3 regions of the Anaerobacillus sp. ABR4_321 genome follow, and region 1 is predicted to be linked to each of the others. Evidence: a T-box and tRNA genes for the amino acid it is inferred to sense, from the RefSeq annotation. Region 1 holds a T-box; the other regions hold tRNA genes.
What was found. The T-box of region 1 lies ahead of argS (arginine--tRNA ligase). A T-box ahead of a tRNA ligase gene usually reads a tRNA of that ligase, here a tRNA-Arg.
Positions count from the first base shown of each region.

Region 2: it encodes a tRNA-Arg, which carries the amino acid that the T-box ahead of argS (arginine--tRNA ligase) is inferred to sense. The anticodon was not compared.
Region 3: it encodes a tRNA-Arg, which carries the amino acid that the T-box ahead of argS (arginine--tRNA ligase) is inferred to sense. The anticodon was not compared.

Region 1 is NZ_JBSWTK010000001.1:71,291-78,458, forward strand. Features, by position in the region: gene ACXADT_RS00325 (hypothetical protein) at 1-27, opposite strand, end outside; gene ACXADT_RS00330 (ArsR/SmtB family transcription factor) at 130-456, opposite strand; gene ctaG (cytochrome c oxidase assembly factor CtaG) at 712-1,617, shown strand; gene ACXADT_RS00340 (hypothetical protein) at 1,658-2,122, opposite strand; gene ACXADT_RS00345 (TraR/DksA C4-type zinc finger protein) at 2,274-3,008, shown strand; gene argS (arginine--tRNA ligase) at 3,134-4,819, opposite strand; T-box leader at 4,869-5,079, opposite strand; gene ACXADT_RS00355 (hypothetical protein) at 5,138-5,332, opposite strand; gene ACXADT_RS00360 (hypothetical protein) at 5,554-5,868, opposite strand; gene ACXADT_RS00365 (YfhE family protein) at 6,021-6,188, shown strand; gene ACXADT_RS00370 (N-acetylmuramoyl-L-alanine amidase) at 6,237-6,869, opposite strand; gene ACXADT_RS00375 (sigma-70 family RNA polymerase sigma factor) at 7,025-7,168, shown strand, end outside.
Region 2 is NZ_JBSWTK010000001.1:643,014-650,181, forward strand. Features, by position in the region: gene ACXADT_RS03580 (carboxypeptidase regulatory-like domain-containing protein) at 1-1,729, opposite strand, end outside; tRNA gene ACXADT_RS03585 (tRNA-Arg) at 1,932-2,007, opposite strand; gene ACXADT_RS03590 (homogentisate 1,2-dioxygenase) at 2,106-3,242, opposite strand; gene ACXADT_RS03595 (fumarylacetoacetate hydrolase family protein) at 3,263-4,141, opposite strand; gene ACXADT_RS03600 (flavin reductase family protein) at 4,147-4,776, opposite strand; gene hppD (4-hydroxyphenylpyruvate dioxygenase) at 4,811-5,929, opposite strand; gene ACXADT_RS03610 (cation:proton antiporter) at 6,038-7,168, opposite strand, start outside.
Region 3 is NZ_JBSWTK010000001.1:1,872,750-1,879,917, reverse strand. Features, by position in the region: gene tig (trigger factor) at 1-567, opposite strand, end outside; gene ACXADT_RS09640 (tetratricopeptide repeat protein) at 830-1,858, opposite strand; tRNA gene ACXADT_RS09635 (tRNA-Arg) at 2,111-2,187, opposite strand; gene ACXADT_RS09630 (metallophosphoesterase) at 2,345-2,863, opposite strand; gene ACXADT_RS09625 (XTP/dITP diphosphatase) at 2,880-3,473, opposite strand; gene rph (ribonuclease PH) at 3,466-4,224, opposite strand; gene ACXADT_RS09615 (GerMN domain-containing protein) at 4,329-5,402, opposite strand; gene racE (glutamate racemase) at 5,513-6,316, opposite strand; gene ACXADT_RS09605 (MarR family winged helix-turn-helix transcriptional regulator) at 6,346-6,795, opposite strand; gene ptsP (phosphoenolpyruvate--protein phosphotransferase) at 6,921-7,168, opposite strand, start outside.

The DNA of each region.
Region 1 (7,168 bases):
TTTATGCTGCTTAATTTTTGCTAACATGCTTATTCCCCTCTCGTTCGTTCTATCCACATTATAACTTCGCTTACATTCATTCAACACCTAATTTTATGAACGTTTCCAAACTTTTTTCAATCATTCCTACTAATCATGACAAGCATGATTAATCGCCTGACTCAAAAGCGCCATCACGTGTGTATCATCTGGGGAATAATAAATGCTTGTTCCTGCTCGTCGAAATTTAACCAGCCTTAAATTTTTCAAGAAACGCAATTGATGTGAAACGGTGGATTGAGACAATTGAAGCCCTTCCGCTATTTCACTAACAGAGCATTCATGATCTGCTAGAAGATTTAAGATGCGTATTCTTGTAGGATCACCTAGTGCTTTAAACGTTTGCGACACGATAAATAACGTTTCTTCATCAAGATCCACGTTCTCAAGGATAGCGTCTCTTTCTTGATTATCCATACTTTTTCCTCCGTTTTATATGAATGTGCGTTCATATATGGTCCTGTTGCCATTCTATGTGAAGGTTTGCTCTACTGTCAACTAGAGGTCAGAATGTCACGGTTCCTTCACACATTCCTATTAGGTATTGTTGTATTTCCTTTGATTCCTTTTTACAATAATGGTAGAGGTTAATGAGATTTTGTATTGATGTGGTATGATGGGTATGTTGATTTGCTATGACTGGCTTATGAAATATAGATGGAGGTGTTCCTGATGTGGGAACAATTATCAAGCACGTTTTCCTTTAGTGCGTTGTGGAGCCCTGGGTTAATGGTCGCTGCCATTTTCGTAGGAGTACTCTATTTACTTCTAACTGGACCATGGAAAAATTCTTTTAAAGATTCAGCTCCTTTTCCGTTGTATAAAAAGCTGTTCTTTCTTTTAGGCGTATTTATTCTCTATATTGGATTCGGTGGACCTTTATCACTTATGGGGCATTTACTTTTAAGTATCCATATGACCGAGATGGCACTCGTTTATTTAATCGCACCGCCATTGATGATCATCGGTACGCCAGCGTGGATGTTAAGACCGCTTCTCAATATCAAGGTCGTCCATAAAATTGTGAAGTTCTTTACGTTTCCAATCATTTCATTGCTCTTATTTAACGGGCTGTTTTCCTTTTATCATATCCCTGAGATCTTTGACTACTTAATGGTTAACTATACAGCTCAGGATATTTACAAGGTCGCACTGATTCTATCCGCTTTTGCAATGTGGTGGCCACTTGTATGTCCTGTCCCTGAATATGATACCTTATCAGGAGTGAAAAAGCTTGGATATATCTTCGCAGATGGTGTTCTATTAACACCTGCGTGTGCATTGATCATCTTCGCTTCAACTCCTTTATATGCTACTTATACTGATCCAACTGTATGGGCGACGGCAATGGGTTACTGTGTTCCTGGGGGCACTACTGTACCTCCTGAACTTTTTGCTCAATTTAAACCACTCGGAATCTTAGAAGACCAGCAATTAGGTGGAATCATCATGAAAATTATTCAAGAAATCTCATATGGTTCTGCACTAGGCTACATCTTCTTCCAATGGGCACGAAGAGAACGAGAAAAAGATGCAGAAGAACTACAATCCGCAGATTTTCGAATGAGTGAAATTTAACTAAAACAGGCAGTGAGGAAAAATTCTCACTGCCTGTTTTTTAATTCGGTAATCTTCTTAATAAGAACTTTCGACACACAAGTCCTATTCCAACACCTATCACAATTCCGAGTATCGGAGTGAATGTGGGTGGAATCGGTATAACATTCGAGTAAATGACTCCGATCGTTGAAAAATATGCCCCTGAAACAAACGGAATACTTACGTATGTAGGAATACGCATGCTAAGACGCTGATATGCCATCACATAGCTTTCAAAAATCGCAAACAAGTAGATACATGGATAAAACATCGCCCATTGATAGTTCGTTACATCGACTGCAAGGCTTGACTTGCCTTGAAAGCTATACAGAATGTTCAAGTTAAGGTTCGAGTTTACATTGATTAAAAATTCGAGAAGGATAAAAAATCCGCCGCGAATATAAGCACGATTTAAAATTTGTCCAAACCCTGGAAACGCGATACTCCAAAGTAAAACCTCAATAGGATAAAACTTCCTTTTCATCTGATCACCAGTTTCTCCACAGCTTTGTCACCTCCCTATTTTTTTCCAAATAACTGGGATTCATTCTTTATTCATGGAATTATTTTCAGAAGTAGCATGTGAAGCTTTGCTACATACTACAACTATCCATAAAAATAAGGAGGCTGTATTTATGCTGACAACCAATCAGCTTCGTTCATTTAAAGAAATGATAAAGAATCGATTAGCAGAAATTGAAGAACAAGAAAGAACTGAACAAGACGATTTTGGTCTATCGCAGGCCTTTGTTCAAGAATCCACCGGTGAACTATCAAATTACGATAACCACCCTGGTGATACTGGAACTGAGTTATTCGAACGTGAAAAAGATTTGTCTTTAGATGAACACTTAAAACAAGAAAAAGCAGAGCTAAACCTTGCCTTACAAAGAATCAACCAAGGTAAATATGGTGTTTGTCAGGAATGTGGAAAAGAAATTGCTACTGAACGGCTACTCGCCATGCCAACAGCAACAACTTGCGTCGACCATTCTCCATCTGATCAAACTTCCCACAATAGACCTGCAGAAGAGTCTGCAAATCCGTTTGGAAGATACGATAACGATAACCGTGATGCGAATTTCTTTGACTCTGAAGATTCCTGGCAACGTGCAGCGAGTTATGGAACATCAGATACCCCTTCAGATTTCATCGATCCAAAAAAAGACTACGACAATATGTATGTCGAAGCAGACGAACCATATGGGTATGTTGAAGAGATCGAGACGTTTCTTACATCTGATATCGATGGGAAACCGACTGGTGTTATGCCGAATGAATCTCATGAACGATACGAAGAGACGATCGATGAATATGAACAAAATATGTTTGATGGAACAGTTGAGGATACGGATTACACGGGCTATTAAAAAAACGCAGATCCACTTAATGGGTCTGCGTTTTTATTATTATTGAAAACCTAAAATATCATAGTCCCTATACCGCAGGAATTTGGAAACCTCTTCAGGCTTTGCAAACAGCCTGAACCATGTTATTACATTTCTTGTGGCGCATGAATTCCGAGTAATCGAAGACCTTCTGTTAACACGATCGAAACGGATGCCACTAAGTCCAGTCTACCTTGTTTCATATTTTCTTCATCAAGTATTCTTACATGGCTATAATATTTATTGAAAGAGCGAGAGAGGTCGATCAAGTATTTAGCAACGATCGATGGGTCAAAATCACTTGCTGCTCTTTGAACCGTTTCAGGAAAAGCATTGAGTAACATAACGATTGGCCATGCCTTCTCATCCTCCACTCCAGAGACATCACCCTTAGTGTATTGTCCCTTTCTTAAGATCGAACATGCCCTTGCATTCGTATATTGCACGTACGGACCTGTCTCTCCTTCGACTCTCAACATGCTTTCGAGAGAGAAATCGATGTCGTTTCGACGGTCATTCTTCAAATCGTGGAACAGTACAGCTCCTACACCAACTTGTTTTGCAATAACATCTTTATTTAATAACGAAGGATTTTTCGTTTCAATATTAACTTTCGCAAGCTGAATTGCCTCTTCAAGCACTTCTTCTAGGAGAACGACTTTCCCTTTACGCGTAGACATTTTTTTGCCATCCTTCAACATCATACCGAATGAGATATGATGCATGTTTTCTGCGAAATCAAAGTCTAGCTTCTTCAATACTTCGATCAGTTGTTTAAAGTGCAAGCTTTGTTCATTCCCTACTACGTATAAAGATTGACTGAATCCATATGTTTCGTAGCGGTATAACGCTGCTGCTAAATCACGGGTAGCATATAACGTTGCTCCATCTTTTTTCTTAATCAAACATGGAGGAAGGTTGTCGTCGTCCATCTCTACAACTAGCGCACCTTCTGACTCTTTGAGTAACTCTTTGTCAGATAGAAGCTGAACAACGCGATCCATCTTATCGTTGTAAAATGCTTCCCCGTTTGTTGAGTCGAAGGAAATATCCATCAATTCATAGATACGATTAAACTCTTTTAGTGATTCTTCTCTAAACCACTCCCATAGCTTAACGGCCTGCTTATCTCCATCTTCTAAGCGCTTAAACCATCTTCTTCCTTCATCTTCAAGATTGGCGTCTTTCTCAGCTTCTTCGTGAAACTTAATGTATAGAGCGAGAAGTTCTTTAATCGTATTCTGACGAACCTTTTCTTCGTCACCCCATTTCAAGTAAGCTGCGATCAGCTTACCGAACTGAGTTCCCCAATCTCCCAGGTGATTGATTCGGATAGGCTCGTAGCCTATTTTTTCAAGTAATAGAGCTAGTGAATTTCCAATAACAGTTGAGCGTAAGTGCCCCATTGAAAAGGGCTTCGCTATATTAGGAGAAGACATGTCGATTGGAACCTTTCCATTGTTGCCATGATTGCTTTTTCCAAATTCATATCCACTCTCTAACACGTCACTTATGATTTCTGATGAAGCCTGTCTCTTTTTCAAATACACATTAAGATAGGCCCCTACAGACTCACATCTTTCAAAAGCAGGATGTTCTAATTTGGGCGCTAACTCTGATGCGATTTGTTGAGGAGAACGTCTCATGATTTTAGCGAGATCAAAACACGGAAAGGCAAAATCTCCATAGCTTTCTTGACTTGGTTTTTCGATTCGGTTGAGAATGGTCTCGTACGCTACTTTATGTTCAATCACATGATAAAGCTCATTTGCAAATATGTCTTTATAGTTCAATTAGAAATCCTCCTTCATAATATACAAAAAACTCCGCCTCTAATCATTGATTAGAGACGGAGTAATCCGCGGTACCACTCTTATTGCCTGGTTACAACCAGTGCCAACTTTATTCCATAACGGGGAAACCGACCATTCCTACTAATCGTTCAGAACAGTATCTTGAAAGTCCGGTTCATGCTTGCCTAGGCTCCAGGCTCACACCATCCCCGGATCGCTTTTCCCTTCACAAACACTACTCTCTTTCGCATAGACGTTGTTATATTACTAATCAGTATAGCTAAATCACACAAAAAATCAAACCATTTTTTTGGCACATTAGCCTGAGTGCTGTTCCTGAGGTTGTTCTTGACGTTCTCCATCGGCCAAACCTTCTTTATAAGCTTCCCGATAAATAGAGGTCATGTACATGTAAATAAGCTGTCTTACTTTAGGTTCAACGTTGACGACTTCTAAATGTTTCATACACCGATCTACAGCGAGCTTCTCCTTCTGAGTGTTTCTTATCGTCATCGTAAGAACCACCTTCCAATTTAGTACCTTTATTATACATTACTTAAACAACAAGAGTACATACATTCGACAAAACCTATCAAAACATCAATGAAAATGATACAAATGGACAGCAAACCTGACTGTTCATCTGAGTCTTTTTGCATATATCTCGTTTGTTCAACTTATTTTCACCATACAACTATTGAACAATCGGTATACAAAAAAGTAGAACGAGAATATTACTCTCGTTCTACTTTTTCCATTTCTTCAATGACAGGTTCCTTTGAACCATGCCATGCATAAGCAACGTTGTAAAGTTCACCTTCGACTACTAAATTCCAAGTCATCTCATCTTCTACAACAAGCTTTTTGGCATCACCTTCACCCTCGGGCTGTACAAAGACATAGTACTCGTGGTGATGACTTTCCTTACTAACGATTTCGCCTCGTTCGATGTGCTCTTCATGAACATACGTATACTTCCCTAACAAAAGAGCTCCCACGATCACAATGAAACTTCCTATTATGAGATTCGTTAATTTTTTTCGTTCCATAATTCCTCCAATAGTAAAAACGACATACGCTTATCATTAAGTTACCACAAAATCGTGTGCGATAACAAAATAGAACATGTATGTTTAACTCATTTTCTACCAGGGTATCGATTTAATATAAGCCGATATTTACTACAAGGAGGAATAGCATCATGGCTAAGAACTCTCAATATCAACCGATTCACGAAAAAGGTTTTCAATTAAGTGATGCACAGGAAGTTGCATATGCAAAGGACTTTAAAAAAGCGGACATCGCAGGTGGCGTTCGAAAGCCTAAAGTAAAGCGAGCGAAAAGTGAAAATCCAGATTTATTAAAATAAGAACAACAAATGAGTCATGCAGCAGCATGACTCATTTTTTATTGACGATTATCGCTCTTCTTTTATAATCGCATCATACCCTTTTTCTCTTAATTCAGTACAAAGTGTTAGTGCTCGTTTCTTCTCTTGATATGCACCAGCTTGTACAACATAGACCGACTGCGTCTTTTTAACAACGGCAAGCGCAACAGACTCTGCAAGTTTCAATCGAAGCGCACGTAGTTTCGCCATGTCCTCAGTTGAATCCAAAAAGCCATATTCTACAATGAGCGTTTCAACTGATCCAGTGAGGCGATGCATAAAGTAATAATCACGATCGTCTCTTCCTTTTCGCGAGAACACTCGCCTGAGAGGCATTCCCGCTGACGTAAGAGCATGTCCTGCTGCTTTTGCAAGCTTACCGTCTGAATAAATTGAATGGATCACTTCAGCTCCTTTCCCTCCACCCGCGTTAAAATGATTACTAATACAAATTGACCCACCACACCGTTTGACGAGATTCGTTCGCTCTATAGGCGTCAACCCTTTATCGGAGGTTCTAGTCAGCACCGTTTGAATGCCAAGATTATTTAAAAACGATTGCTGATGCAACGACACTTCTAACGTCCAATCCTTTTCCCTTATCCCTCCTGCACATGCACCTGGATCCGTACCTCCATGACCAGCATCGATGATGATCATCATCTTTCACTCCCCATAAATAAATTTACTTCCTACTATATATCGAAAAGAAAAAGGAAAAAGGGGCACGCAAATGAAATAAATTAAAGATACCTGCAACTTTATGTAGGGGCGACCGTCTTTATAAGAAAAAGGACTTTTAAAGGGCTGATAACATGAGAAAAATCGACCTTAACTTAATAAAGAAAAGTGATATTACCTCCTATAACACTGTCGAGAAAACGCAGTTAATCGAACAGTTGATGTCACAATTTGGTGAGTCGATCCTTCGACTTTCTTATACATATGTGAAAGATTGG
Region 2 (7,168 bases), 570 kb from region 1:
GTAATTGATAATCCCCTGGAGCTAAATCATCGATAACATAATTACCAGAAGCATCAGTCGACACTCTAGCGATTGTCGTTCCGGCAGGATTCAATACCTCCACTAACGCACCGCTCAGTGGGTCACCTGCTTCATTTGTTACAGTGCCTTGTACCGTTCCTGGATTCGGTTCAAGGACAAAGTTTGCAGTCGACGTTTGACCCCCCTTTACCATTACGCCTTGTTCAGCCGACTGAAACCCTGACGCGCTGACAACAACTGTGTAAGATCCTGTCTTTACCGATGGGAAGTTATATTCCCCGCTCGCATTCGTGGTACCTTCATCGATGACGTTTCCAGCAGAATCGACGAGTAAAACAGTAGCATTCGCAATTGCCCCGCCACTTCCATTTGTAACAGTTCCTTCTACGGCTCCTTGGAGCTCCGTTAGAAAAACATCTTTCCTTGTGATCGCTCCTGAACTGACTACCACCGTCTGGATATTTGTAATGAAATTGGGCTTAGAATATTCAATCGTGTATGACCCAGGCGCTATCTCAGTAAGCGAATACTCTCCTCTGTCATTCGTTGTCGTTACAGCAATCGTTGTTGCGCCATCTTTTAGTTCCACGACAACATCCGCTAAAGGAAGACCCGTTGTGTGGTTTTTAACGATCCCGGTAACTCCTCCATTACTAGTTACAGTAATAACCGTCGTAACCGTATCGGATGATATCCTCGCACCAGTGTTACCATCCGTCCCTATCGCTCTTGCTCTTTCAAGAACACGTTCTCCATCCGTCGTGAAGAATCCACTCACTTCAAATTCGAGAACTGCCGTTTCTCCAGGCGGTAAAATTCCAATTTCCCACCCCAGGGTATTTGTGTTCTCATTATAAAACGCATTACCTGTAGAGCTGCTAATGATTGAAAATCCACTCACTAAATCAAACTCGATCACATCTTGCAATTTAACAGTTTTCGCTTTGCTTTGGCCTGTGTTTTCTACAACTAATCTAGCAGTATAGACTGCTTCATCTCCTGCCCCGACTGTAGTAGGACCACTCACTAGTATTTTTTGAAGATCTAGTTTTGCTTTTACGTTAGTATCCTCTACTGAGATCGGATCAGAAAAAGCATCGGTGAACTGAAAACCTTCAGAAATCCTCAAAGAGTCCTTATTGTAGTTATTCGCATTCGTCGAGGTGAACGATATAAGCTGCAGTGGTGTGTTTTCAGTTATGTTTAGAAAATCGAATAAAATGTTGGCTGGTATAAAAAAGTCCAGAAAGACGTTGTTATTCCCACCAAACGTTGTGTCAGCTGGCGTAACCCTCGCAATATCGAAGTTTATGATCGGCTGCGAGTAATTTGGTTTCCCTCTGCCATCGGTTCCTTCAGCCGGATCATTCCATGAGTTGACTTCTTGGTTTGTGTTTTCAATGAGAACGAGCTCCCCACTTAGCCCATCTACAGCTAAAAGCCATTGGTACGTTCCCGGCGGTCCTCCAGTATTGAATAAAACACCCCATGAAAAATTTTGAAAGCCTGTTTTCTTATTATTACGCGGGTCATCGTTTAAACGTAAACGAAAGTAGACATTTGTATCATCATACGCGATGGCGAACGATGGGTTTGATGTATCACCGACTAAATCTACTGCTGCCGGAGATTCATCATTGAACACATCAAAATAAAAACCTGATCCCAAAGGCACGGATGTATATTGATTTTCGTTCGGAAATGACACTATTCTTCCTCCTTAATATTCACTTCCTATAGGTTTATGCATAGAAAGGGTACATGTCGTGGTGGATAGGCCTATATGTGCTCTTAAATTCCATCCTTGTCCCTAGTTGAACAAGCCTGTTTTTTTGAACTCTGGGTATAAAAAAACACCCGAACAAATTTTTGTTCGAGTGTTACTAGATCTATGTATGTTATTAAAAGAATGGCGGCCCCGAGAGGAATCGAACCTCCGACCTGCGGTTTAGGAAACCGTTGCTCTATCCCCTGAGCTACGGGGCCGAATGGATTTTATTATACAATAAAAGGGAATGTATGAAAAGTAATAGCGCGGCTATTATTCTAGCCGCGCCTTCCGTTCGTTTCCCCCAATTGATCGTTTACTCGGTAACCCAGCTTTTCATGTAAGCTTGATCTTCATAATCCTTCGCTTTGTCAATCGTCTTGAGCGGTCGGAACGTGTCGATCATGACAGCAAGCTCGAGCGTTTCTTTTTTGCCGATGCTTCCTTCGATCTTACCTGGATGCGGGCCATGAGGAATACCAGATGGATGCAAGGTGATCGAAGCCTCTTCGATCCCTTTACGACTCATAAAGTTTCCCTCTACATAATAAAGCACTTCATCACTGTCGACGTTACTATGAAAGTAAGGTGCTGGTATCGACTCTGGATGATAGTCATATAATCTTGGCACGAATGAACATACAACGAAGTTATGTCCTTCGAACGTTTGGTGAACCGGTGGCGGCTGATGAATACGACCCGTTATCGGTTCAAAGTCACGGATATTGAACTTCCACGGAAAAAGGTAGCCATCCCACCCAACAACATCCAATGGATGATGGTCGAACACATGTCGATGCAAGCTGCCACGTGCTTTTGTAACGACCTCAAACTCACCCTTCTCATCATACGTATTCAGGCGCTCAGGCCCATTGATATCTCTCTCGCAGAAAGGGCTGTGTTCCATCAACTGACCGTATTCATTCCGGTAGCGTCTAGGGGTTGTGATGGCGCTCGTTGCCTCGATTACTAACCAGCGGTTCTCGTCGTTCGGAAAGACGCGATAAATCGTGCCGATGGGAATCAACACATAATCGCCCGGCTCATAGGTGATCTCACCAAACATCGTTTCAATCTTACCAGTACCATGATGAACGAAGAAAAGCTCATCTCCATCACTGTTGCGGTAAAAGTAATTCATCGATTCTGCAGGATTCACAACTCCGATCAAAACATCCTCATTCCCCAGGAAATAACACCTATCGACAACAGCATCCCCCTTTTTGTCGTATGCTGCTGTACGGAAATGACGATGCCTCAATGCATCCTGCTTCTCATACTCTGGTAAAGCATCTTTTAAATAATTCGCTTCCTTTACTGCTGTAGGAAAATGATGGTGGTAGAGGATGGACTGAATGCCTGAGAATCCTTTTGTCCCCATCACCTGTTCTCTATAAAGGGATCCATCCTCTTTCTTAAACATCGTGTGTCTCTTATGAGGGACCTCCCCCATCTTCTGGTAAAAAGCCACTCTTATTCCTCCTCTCCAACAACATTGATCAGGCTGCCGAGATGAGTAATAGAGAGTTCCACTCGATCACCAGCCTTCAACCAATCACGTCCGGTTTGCTCAAGGATACATCCGCTGCCCACGGTACCCGATCCGATTACTTCCCCTGGATACAGCGTGACATCTTTCGACGCTCGTTCGATCAATTCCCCAAATGAATAGTACATGTCTTTCACATTTCCCACGGAATAACGTTCACCGTTCACATAAGCTTCCATCTTAAGGTCGAGTTCCCCATGCAGCAATAATTCATCCGGCGTAACAAGATATGGTCCGAAAGAAGTTGCAAAATCCTTCCCTTTTGCTGGCCCGAGCCCTACTTTCATCTCTTTCGCTTGTATGTCCCGCGCACTCCAATCGTTCATGATCATGTAGCCGAATAGATAGTCGCTTGCTTCACTCGCTTTTATATTTCTACCTTTTTTCCCTATGACACAAGCTATTTCTAGTTCATAGTCTAGTTTTTCACAGTCTTTTGGTGAGGCAATAACCTCATCTGGACCTTTTACAGCATGATGATTTGTAAAGTAGAAGACGGGAATCTCGTACCATTCAGGCACCACATCAAGTTCTCTTTTGCGTCTAGCCGTAATGACATGTTCTTCAAACGCATAAAAGTCTCTTATACTAGCAGGGCAAGGAAGAGGTGCTTTCAGCTTCACATGGGACAGGTCGTGCCCATCATTTAATTCTAAACGATCAAGTGCATAATCTCCTTTAACAATTTCTAAAAGGTCATCTGGCACCTTGCCGTTAGAAGCTTGATGGACGTTATACACCTTTTCTCCCTTTAAAACCCCTGCATGCTCTTCACCTTGCAACTCATACGTGACGAATTTCAATGTCCTCAGCTCTTTCCTTCAGCCGTTGTTTTCCTTTTGAGTGTAAATGTATCGCTTGTAGCTCGAGTGTACTCCTGCCCTGCAAGTCTTCCAACAGGCTTCAAAAGTTCTGTCTTGATCTTGCCATCTTCATATAACTCATCCCGAACATGGACCATCACGACTTTCCCGATCACGAGACTGCCTGCCCCTTCACGGTCCCCAAATTCAACGATCTGATCGAGTACACATTCAAGCTGCACATCGCTCTCTTTCACCCTTGGCGGGGTAATGCACTCACTTTCAATTTTTGTTAGACCAGCTTCAACAAACTCATCTGTTTCACGATCGAAAGGTGTCGCACACTCATTCATTTGCTCAACGATCTTTTCTCCTACGATGTTGATCACAAATTCCTTCGTTTCTTCTATATTCAGCAGGGTGTCTTTCTTATCACCTTCACCCGCTTTTCGCATCGGTGCAAAGCAAACCATCATAGGATCCGCACATATTCCAGTGAAAAAACTAAATGGTGCAAGGTTTTCTCTGCCGTTACGATCGATACTAGAGACAAAGGCGATGGGGCGAGGAAGAACGGAACCGATCAGTAATTTGTATGCATCTTTCCATGCAAGTGTATCTGGTTGAACTTTCATACTGGCAACTCCTTTTCTACCATTTTCTCGTTTTTTATAAGTTGCCTCTTCGTTCTTGTTCACGTTCAATCGCCTGGAAAAGCGCCTTAAAGTTCCCTTCACCGAATCCTTTTGCACCTTTACGCTGAATGATTTCAATAAATAGCGTTGGACGGTCGACGACAGGTTTCGTGAAAATTTGGAGAAGATAGCCTTCATCGTCTCGGTCTACCAATATTTTCAATTCACGAAGCTTGTCGATTTCTTCATCGATCTCACCAACTCGCTCCGTTAACACATCATAGTAATTATCAGGAGCTTCTAGAAACTCTACACCTGCATCTCGTAATTTCGCTACTGTTGTTACGATGTCGTTCGTCAAAACAGCGATATGCTGCACACCAGGGCCATTATAGTAATCTAAGTATTCCTGAATCTGTGACTTTTTCTTTCCCTCTGCAGGTTCATTGATCGGGAATTTAATTCGACCACCGTTATGCATAACCTTGGACATTAAAGCGGAATATTCCGTACTGATGTCTTCATCGTCAAAGTGAATCATTTGTTTAAAGCCCATCACATTTTCATAGTAGGAAACCCATTCCTCCATCGACTCCACGTTCCCTACGCAATGGTCGATACCGAGAAGTCCTGTCGTCTGTGATGGAATATCACCTTCGAACTGTTTGAATCCTGGTAAAAACACGCCCTCATACTCTTTTCGTTCGACTAATGTATGAATCGTGTCACCATATGTACCGATGACAGCTTTTTTTACTGTTCCAAACTCATCGTTGTATTCTTTCGGAGGGCTAAGTTCGATCGCTCCACGCTCTGCAGCTTCTTTGTAAGCCTTTTCAACATTTTCCACAGTAAGAGCAATGTCCTTAACGCCGTCTCCATGAAGTTTGACAAAATCTGCGATTGGATGATCATTTGAAAGAGCACCTGTTAGAACGAGTCGAATATTATTCTGTTGAAGCACATAGGATACTTTCTCGCGATCACCTGTTTCTAGTCCAGAGTAAGCGACTGGCTTAAAACCGAATGCCTTACAAAAGTAATGAGCTGATTGCTTTGCATTACCAACATAAAGTTCAAGATAATCGACATCATGCACCGGGAAAAAATCTACGGTATCCTGCTGGCTACTATTCAACGTTTGTTCCTGCACGCAAATCCCTCCAATTTTTGTTAGTCAACCAGCTTAAACGTAAATCTTTTTCACAAACCTTTCAAGAGTATCTATTAAAGCCATAACGCTTTCCTGTATTGGTGCGCTTTACTCGATGTCGGTTTTCTTTTCAAATAAATGAGAGATAGGATAAATCGTCATGCTTTGTATGATGAGAGATAACAGGACTGCTCCAAACGTAATGGACAGGATATCGTGATCGATCGATGCGTTATCGACTTCTAAGCTAAGGAGCAATGCGACTGACATCGTTCCTCGTATGCCAGACCAAGTCACAAGCGAAATATCTTTCCAATCGAACTCACTACGCCAAGCTTTAAACATCTTTATGATACTCTTTAAAACCAGGAACCGAATGATGATTGAAGCTAAAAACACAAGAGTAATAAACAGCCAATGATCAAGTGCCAAATAATTTGTCGTTTCTATTCCGATCAACAAAAAGATCAATGCAAGAATACTCGGTTCAACAACTTCCCAAAAGCTGTTTAAGTACTCTCTGTAGTGTGATTCTTTGATCAATCGATCAAGCTCATAAGAAAGGACTACTCCAGCTGCAACAACGGCAAGTACGCCTGATACTTCAAGGGCTTCTGCTGCATAAAAGCTTCCATAAGCAAGAACGATGCTTAACATGACCTGATACTGACGATGATGGGTAAGACGAATCGCACGACAAACAAGATAGCTAAAAATCGCACCGATCGCTACTCCCCCTATGGATACGAGAATGAAATCATAGATGAAAGAACTCACAGAAAAAGTACGACCCTGCAACAGCATTCCTGCAAACACGCTAAAAAGAACGATACTCGTCCCATCGTTCACCATCGATTCGCCTTCCACAACATCTGCGATCTTAGGGTCTTTCGATGTTTTCTTTAAGATCGAAACGACAGATACTGGATCAGTCGGTGTCAAAATGGAAGCGACTAGTAATGCGCCAAGAAATGAAAGAGAAAGAAATGGGTCGCTCAATAAGAAGATTGCTCCTCCTAAAAGAACTGCACTCACAATAATGCCGAGTGTACTTAGCATAGAAATGATGCCTGCATGCTTTCTAAAGTGATCGAATGGGAACTGATATGCGGAGATAAATAGCAGTGCTGGTAAAAACCATTCAAAAAGAATCTCTTTTGTTATATGTACAGATTGAAAGAAGGGAATAAAAGACAAACTAATTCCAATGAGTAAGAGAACTAACGGTGCAGGAAAGTT
Region 3 (7,168 bases), 1.8 Mb from region 1:
TAGAGAGTAGTTTTCACCTTTTCCGCCTTCAAATGGTTCTTCGCCAAGGAAGCCTTCGAAATCGATGATTGCTGTATCTCCCTCTTGGATCTCGCCATCTTCAACGACTACTAGCTCAGCATGCTTTTCTTGAAGCCCTTTAAGCTCAGCTTCAACATCTTCATCTGTTACTGTAGTGTCTTCTTCTTCAACTTCAAGTCCTTTGTACTCGCCAAGCTTTACTTCAGGCTTAACTGTAACAGTAGCTTTGAAGATAAGGTTTTTACCTTTTTCAATTTGCTCGATGTCAACTTCTGGGCGATCGACAGGGTCGATTCCAGCTTCTTCTACAGCTTCTGAATAAGCTTTAGGAAGGATGATATCAAGAGCATCTTGATAAAGAGATTCTACGCCAAAGCGCTTTTCAAATAGTGAACGAGGTACCTTTCCTTTACGGAATCCAGGTACATTAACCTGTTTTACAACTTTTTTGAACGCCTCGTCTAGTGCTGTATTTACCTCACCAGCATCAACTTCTACTGTAAGGACGCCTTGATTACCTTCAAGCTTTTCCCAATTTGCAGTCATTTACACATTCCCTCCAACAATAAATATATTTCCACTAATCGAGCGTTTAAAAAAAGATGACGCTTTTTGGAGTATAAAAGCGCCAGAAGGCTTTTTTAAACGATCTCTTTTACTAGTAAATATGGGTTTGCAACCATTTTATTATAACATAGTGCAGGTGCTTTTCAATACATACAGTATGATTCACACTGCCTTTACCATTGTTCAGCTTACCTATTTTTGCTTCGATTCGCAAGTGAAAAGGATCTGTTTCCAGCTATTTCTAATCGAATGGTCGATAAAAGGGTTGATTCTCGATTCGCTTGATTCGATCAGCTGGCACCTCAAACTCCGAAGGCTTAACGCCATAAATACTTCCGATTTCTTGACGAGTATAGCTTTCTCCATTTATTTCAGAAGCTACGATATGTACTGCGGCAGCCCAAACAGAACTATTCTTTGGATCAGCTTCGAATGGAGAAATAGCAAAGAGATAGTGCCACCAGATCTGCATGCACATTTCAAACAGCACTGGATTTTCCTGTTCAACATGATCAGATAATTTCTTCTTTACATCTAACGAAAATTCTTGAATAAAAATGTCTGTCAACTCAGACGGATTGACAGAAATCTCTCTTCCAAACTTATGTATGGTCACTTCTTGATCTAGTTTCTTTTCTCTTAACACTTGCAGAACAAGACTTTTTAGAAGTGGGTCTTTCCCTGTTGCGTTTATGTATGCTAAATATGCAGGTATAGCCTTCTCTTCGCTGATATTACTCAGTTTTTGAATCGCTAACCATTGTTTTTCCGTCTTTTCACTTTCGAGATAGCTTATCAACATGTCTGCTTCTTCTTCCGGAACGTCTTCATACTGTTCATCAGAAGTGATGTCGTAGCCAGTCATTTTTCTACTAAAATGTAAAAGCTGATAGAGCGACTCCGCAATGTTCGACGGAAGCTGGTTTTCTTGAAGAACCGCTTCGATCATCGTAACTACTTTTTGATACTTTCCAAGCTGAACCAGTATCGATATGTATACTTGAAAAATGTCGTAATAATCTCCGATCCCCTGTTGCATCATCTTTTCGCAACGTTCAGAGGCTTCTGTCAACTCTCCTAGTTCTACAAGACTGAGTACTAACCCAAAATGGCCCTGTGGGTGGTCAGGATCTATCTCTAATAGTTGACGAAAATGTTCATGTGCCTGATCGATCTTCTTTTCTTTAAGGGCTGCCATTCCTTTTTCGGCAAGCTTGCCTGCCACATTTGGAAAATAAACGATTTTCCTTTCATGTTTTTCTTTGTCCATAGACGTATTCGCTCCACTCTCTTATATTCTCTATTAAAAGAGTTTTCAGCAGGAAAGGCGCAGCTACGATTAGCTTACAGTTTATCAGTATAAAGAAGTAAACTCAAGTTACAGTACTCCCTTGCTTTCTTCCTCCAGTCATTACTAACGTACCCTAACTACGAGTATTAAAAACAGGGAGCTCTCCAAACTACGGTTTCAAATAAAAAAAGCCTTCTATCTAAAAGATAAAAGACTTTGAGAATATGTATATGGCGTCCCAGGAGAGATTCGAACTCCCGACCCACAGCTTAGAAGGCTGTTGCTCTATCCAGCTGAGCTACTGGGACATCGTTTGCCGGCTAGCGACAAATATAAATATACCTAAGTAACATAATAAAGTCAATACCAATTCTTAAGAAAAACTGGATGATTTTACTGTCAGTGATGGGCAAGCATTTTGGCCAATTGCTCAATCATCTGACAGTAAACTCTCACAGTATTGTTCTAGGAACTTAGCTTATACGTCTTTGTAAGTTCATCTACCCGTTCTCCTTGATGATCATAAAAAACAACCTGCACTTCATCATGTACCCATTCTACTATTGCGTATGTTTTTATCGTTGGCTTTCTAGGTAAGCTGATGCTTCCTGGGTTAAGGAATAAAATATTTGAATCAAAATGAACAGTCGCTTCATGAGAATGTCCGAAGCAAACAAGGTCCGCTCCCGTCTCTTCTGCTTTATAAGCTAAATTCATCAAGTTCATCTTAACACCGTACAAGTGACCATGTGTTGCAAAAACTGTTTTTCCGCCCACTGTCTCAGCAACATTCTCAGGGTATCGTGTATCAAAATCACAATTTCCCCTAACTCGTAGCTGAAAAGAGGTCATTCGGGAATCATCGTAGTCAAACTCGGAATCACCGCAATGTACCATACATACAACTTCTTCTTGATGCCTCCGAACGAGATTCTGGAGCTCTTCAGATGAGCTATGGTTGTCACTTACAACGAGTATCTTCATATTTTATCACCTCATTTTATAGTAGTTCTTGAAATGCTTCTTCCAATCGATCAAGAGCTTCCCCTCTATGTGAAATAGAATCTTTTTCTTCCGGGGAAAGTTCAGCCATTGTCTTTTGATAAGATGGAACGAAAAAGATTGGGTCGTAGCCAAAGCCCTCATAACCTGATCGTTTATGAGCAATTCTACCTTCACACGATCCTGAAAAGATTTCAGTCTTTTTACCAGGGCTCGCAACAGCTAACACGCATTGAAACGAAGCTGTTCTCTTGTCATCTGGTACGCCTTTTAATTCTGTTAACACTTTATCAATGTTAGCTTCATCATCTTTCTCTGGACCTGCATACCTTGCAGAATAAACACCAGGTTCACCATCTAAGGCGTCGATGACTAATCCAGAATCATCAGCAATCACGATCTGATTCGTCATACGCATGATCGTTTCAGCTTTTAAAACGGCATTTTCGGCAAAAGTAGTACCTGTTTCTTCCACATCCGGTGCTTCTTCCATGTCTAAGAGTGAGATTACTTGTAACTGTTCCGTTTCAAAGCGACGTTTAAACTCTTTAACTTTCCCGCTATTCTTCGTGGCTACAAGAAGCTTACGCATTTTCACTCGTACCTCCTTTGATTTTCTCCGAAAACTCACCGATTACGTCCGCTTGTTTGATGATCAGTTCTTCTATTCCTGACTGTGCGAGTGAAAGCATTTCGTTCATTTGGTTCATGGTAAACGTTGCTTCTTCCCCGGTACCCTGAACTTCCACAAACTCACTTTTCCCTGTCATCACAATGTTCATATCTACCTGGGCTGTCGAATCTTCTTTATAACAGAGGTCAAGGATAGCCTCACCGTCTTTATTGATCCCTACAGATGTAGCAGCCAGAAAATCCGTTATCGGCATCTTCTTGATCTGTTTATTTGCTAGGGCTTTTTCTATAGCAAGTGCCATCGCCACAAATGCTCCAGTGATCGATGCGGTGCGTGTTCCACCGTCTGCCTGGATAACGTCACAATCGATCCAGATCGTCCGTTCACCTAGTGCTTCAAGGTCAATGACAGTACGAAGGGCACGTCCGATGAGGCGCTGGATTTCCATCGTGCGTCCTCCCACTTTACCTTTACTAGACTCTCGAATATTTCGCTGTTCCGTAGCTCTCGGCAGCATCGCGTACTCTGCAGCTACCCAGCCTTTTCCTTGCCCCCTCATAAAAGGTGGAACCCTTTCTTCAATTGAAGCATTACAAATCACTTTCGTATCCCCAACTGAGATTAATACAGAACCTTCAGGGTGCTTAACGTAATCTTTCTCAATATGTATAGTTCGTATTTCATTATGTTCACGTCCATCGACTCTCATAATCTTCCTCCTGTTCATCGGTGCCTGTGGAACCTGTGCCTTTCTTTCATTTACAAAATAAAAAAGGGCAGTATTCCTGCCCTTTCATCCTATCATATTCTATTTTAAAAACCTACTTTGTTAACCTCTACAGGCCTTGTAACCGGTTCAGAGACAACGTTTCCTGAATCGTCTATGACCTCTTCATGTCCATCGACTGTAATGGCAACTTCTTTGACATCAGCATTTTCAGTAAGAGAAAGAACGAGGCTATTTAGAAGCTCCTGCTCCAATACCTTCTCCTCAGCTCCTGTTAAGATCGCTTCATTAAAATCAAGAGTAAGCAAGCCATCCTTATTTACTGAATCAAGTAGTTTTAAGTCTTTTGAGAACTGACTAAATAATCCTGAGTGTACAGGAGGTCCCTCTAAGAGACCTGTAATCACACCATTCACATCGTTCTTAACGCCTTCCATCCGCTTTGTTACTGGTACATAGTACGTATAGTCATCATTTTGAGCCATAAAGTATACCGTAACCGCAGTACTATTTGATACATCGACTACGTTGCCCATTTCATGATTAATTCCATCTGCTCTGCTTACGTTTTCACCGATCGGCGTTCCATTCACAGGCATTTCTGTTTGGTCAAATCCGTTTATTTGAATCTTAACATTTTTGACGCCTTCAAATTGAGTAAGCGTCCACGTAACAGCTTCTAATATTTGCTTTTCATATGCAGCAGAATAGTCCTTGAATTCTTCTGAAAAGTCCACTACGAGCGTATCATCGACCTGATTGATTCCATTCACAACCGTTCCTGCTGGCAAAACTGCTTGAAACCCGTTTGGCAGCATTTCTGTAATCGGTCCATCGATCACTAAGTATTCCAATGCCTGTTTTGCAGCTCCTTCAACCGCAGGAAGTTGAACCGTTTGCGGAACGACCATCCCATTCGAATCTAACAAGTATAGTTCACGAGTCGACATATTTGCCGATGCTTCAGAATCTCCCTCTGTAGATTCAGACGTATCTGGAGCTTCTGCATTACTGTCATCTACTTGTTCACCTTCTTCAGCGTAGTCAACCTTTGGTGGATCAATTTCTTTCAACGTTTTGTCAAACCCAAATCCGCAACCAGATATTATTATCATACATAAAAGCAACAGACCCGTGATTATAGCCCCACGTAAACGCATAGCTATCCCTCCTCAGATGGTTTGTACTATCATTTATACGAGCTACAATCCAATTTAGACCACGGGAATGAAAACTTATGAACAAGCAAAACAAAAACCTCCATTCATCTTTAAGAATGGAGGTCAATTTGTTTTACGGTTTCAACTGGATATTCGAGCCAATGATTGGCTATCTTAGTAAAATTCCCTATTGAATCTGTTGTTAAAAATGTATGAGATGGTTTGTCATCCCCTGTATACAACAATGAGCTGTACTCTAGAATTCCGCTTATTTCATAAGCCGTTTCATCACCAGAACAAATGATTGAGATCTCATCACCCATAACGGATTGGATGACTTTTTCGAGTAATGGGTAATGGGTGCACCCTAAAATAATTGAGTCGATCCCTTTATCCTTAAGCGGCTTTAATGTTGTACTGACGATTTCATATGTTTCATCGCTATCAAGGTTCCCTGATTCTACAAGCGGCACAAACGGTGGACAAGCAAGGCTCTCTACCTTTATATCATTATTGATCGACTTTAATGCATCTTCATATGCACCGCTCGCAATCGTACCCGCTGTACCGATGACCCCTATGTGCGAATTTGTAGTTACTTTAATAGCACTACGAGCTCCAGGGTTTATCACACCACGTACTGGAATCGCAAGCTGCTCCTGTAACTCTTTAAGAACGACCGCTGTCGCCGTGTTGCATGCAATAATCAGCATTTTTATTTGATACTTTTCAAGTAAATAGTTCGTCATTTCCCATGTGTACTGCCTTACTTCTTCTGATGGTCTTGGTCCATAAGGACATCTTGCTGTATCGCCTAAATACACGATTTCCTCTTTTGGCAGCTGCCTCATTACTTCTTTCGCAACGGTCAAACCGCCAACACCAGAATCAATAATACCTATCGGTTTGTTCAATGTATTTCGCCTCTCAAATCTGCACTACGTTATTTTTTCTCCATCTCGCTATAGAGCAAGGCAAGACTCTCTTCAAGAGCTTTCATTTGATCATCAGAAAATTTCATCGTTTTTTCTTCTAAATATGCTTGCCTTTTCTGGATAACTCTTCTAATGATGTCTTGGCCTTTTTCTAATATATGAATTCGCACGACTCTTCTATCATGTGGGTCCTTCACTCGTTTTACAAGATCAGTTTTCTCCATTCGGTCAACGAGATCAGTCGTTGTACTACATGCTAGGTACATTTTATTTGATAGTTCTCCAATTGTTAGATCTCCATTATCTGAAAGCCACTGCAACGCAAGGAATTGTGGTGGAGTTAGTGAGAATTCGCCTAATAATTCACGTCCATGCTGCTTAATAATTCCTGCTACCATACGGAGTGACTTTTCTATATCAACGATTGATGCTGGTGTTTTCGTTAGTTCTTCAGGCATCGTGATCCCCCTATCTATTTCATACATCTATTTTGATTGTAACCCTCCACAAATGCAAGAGGAGAGCATTACCGTTTATTTATGCAATTAGGCAATCGATTCAAAAAAAGAAGAGCTATAGGGATCTATAGCTCTTCAGTAGCGAAATGTTCTTGCACATAGTCAACAACTTCCTGATTTGTTGCAAGAGAAAGTATATGATCGATATGAGAAGAAATTTCTTCTTTTGATAACTTAGTCATCTGACTTCTAGCAGGTAGGATAGAGGTAGCACTCATGCTAAATTCATCTAGTCCAAGTCCGAGTAGAATTGGAATAGCGATTTGGTCGCCTGCCATCTCACCGCACATACCAGCCCACTTACCTTCTTTAT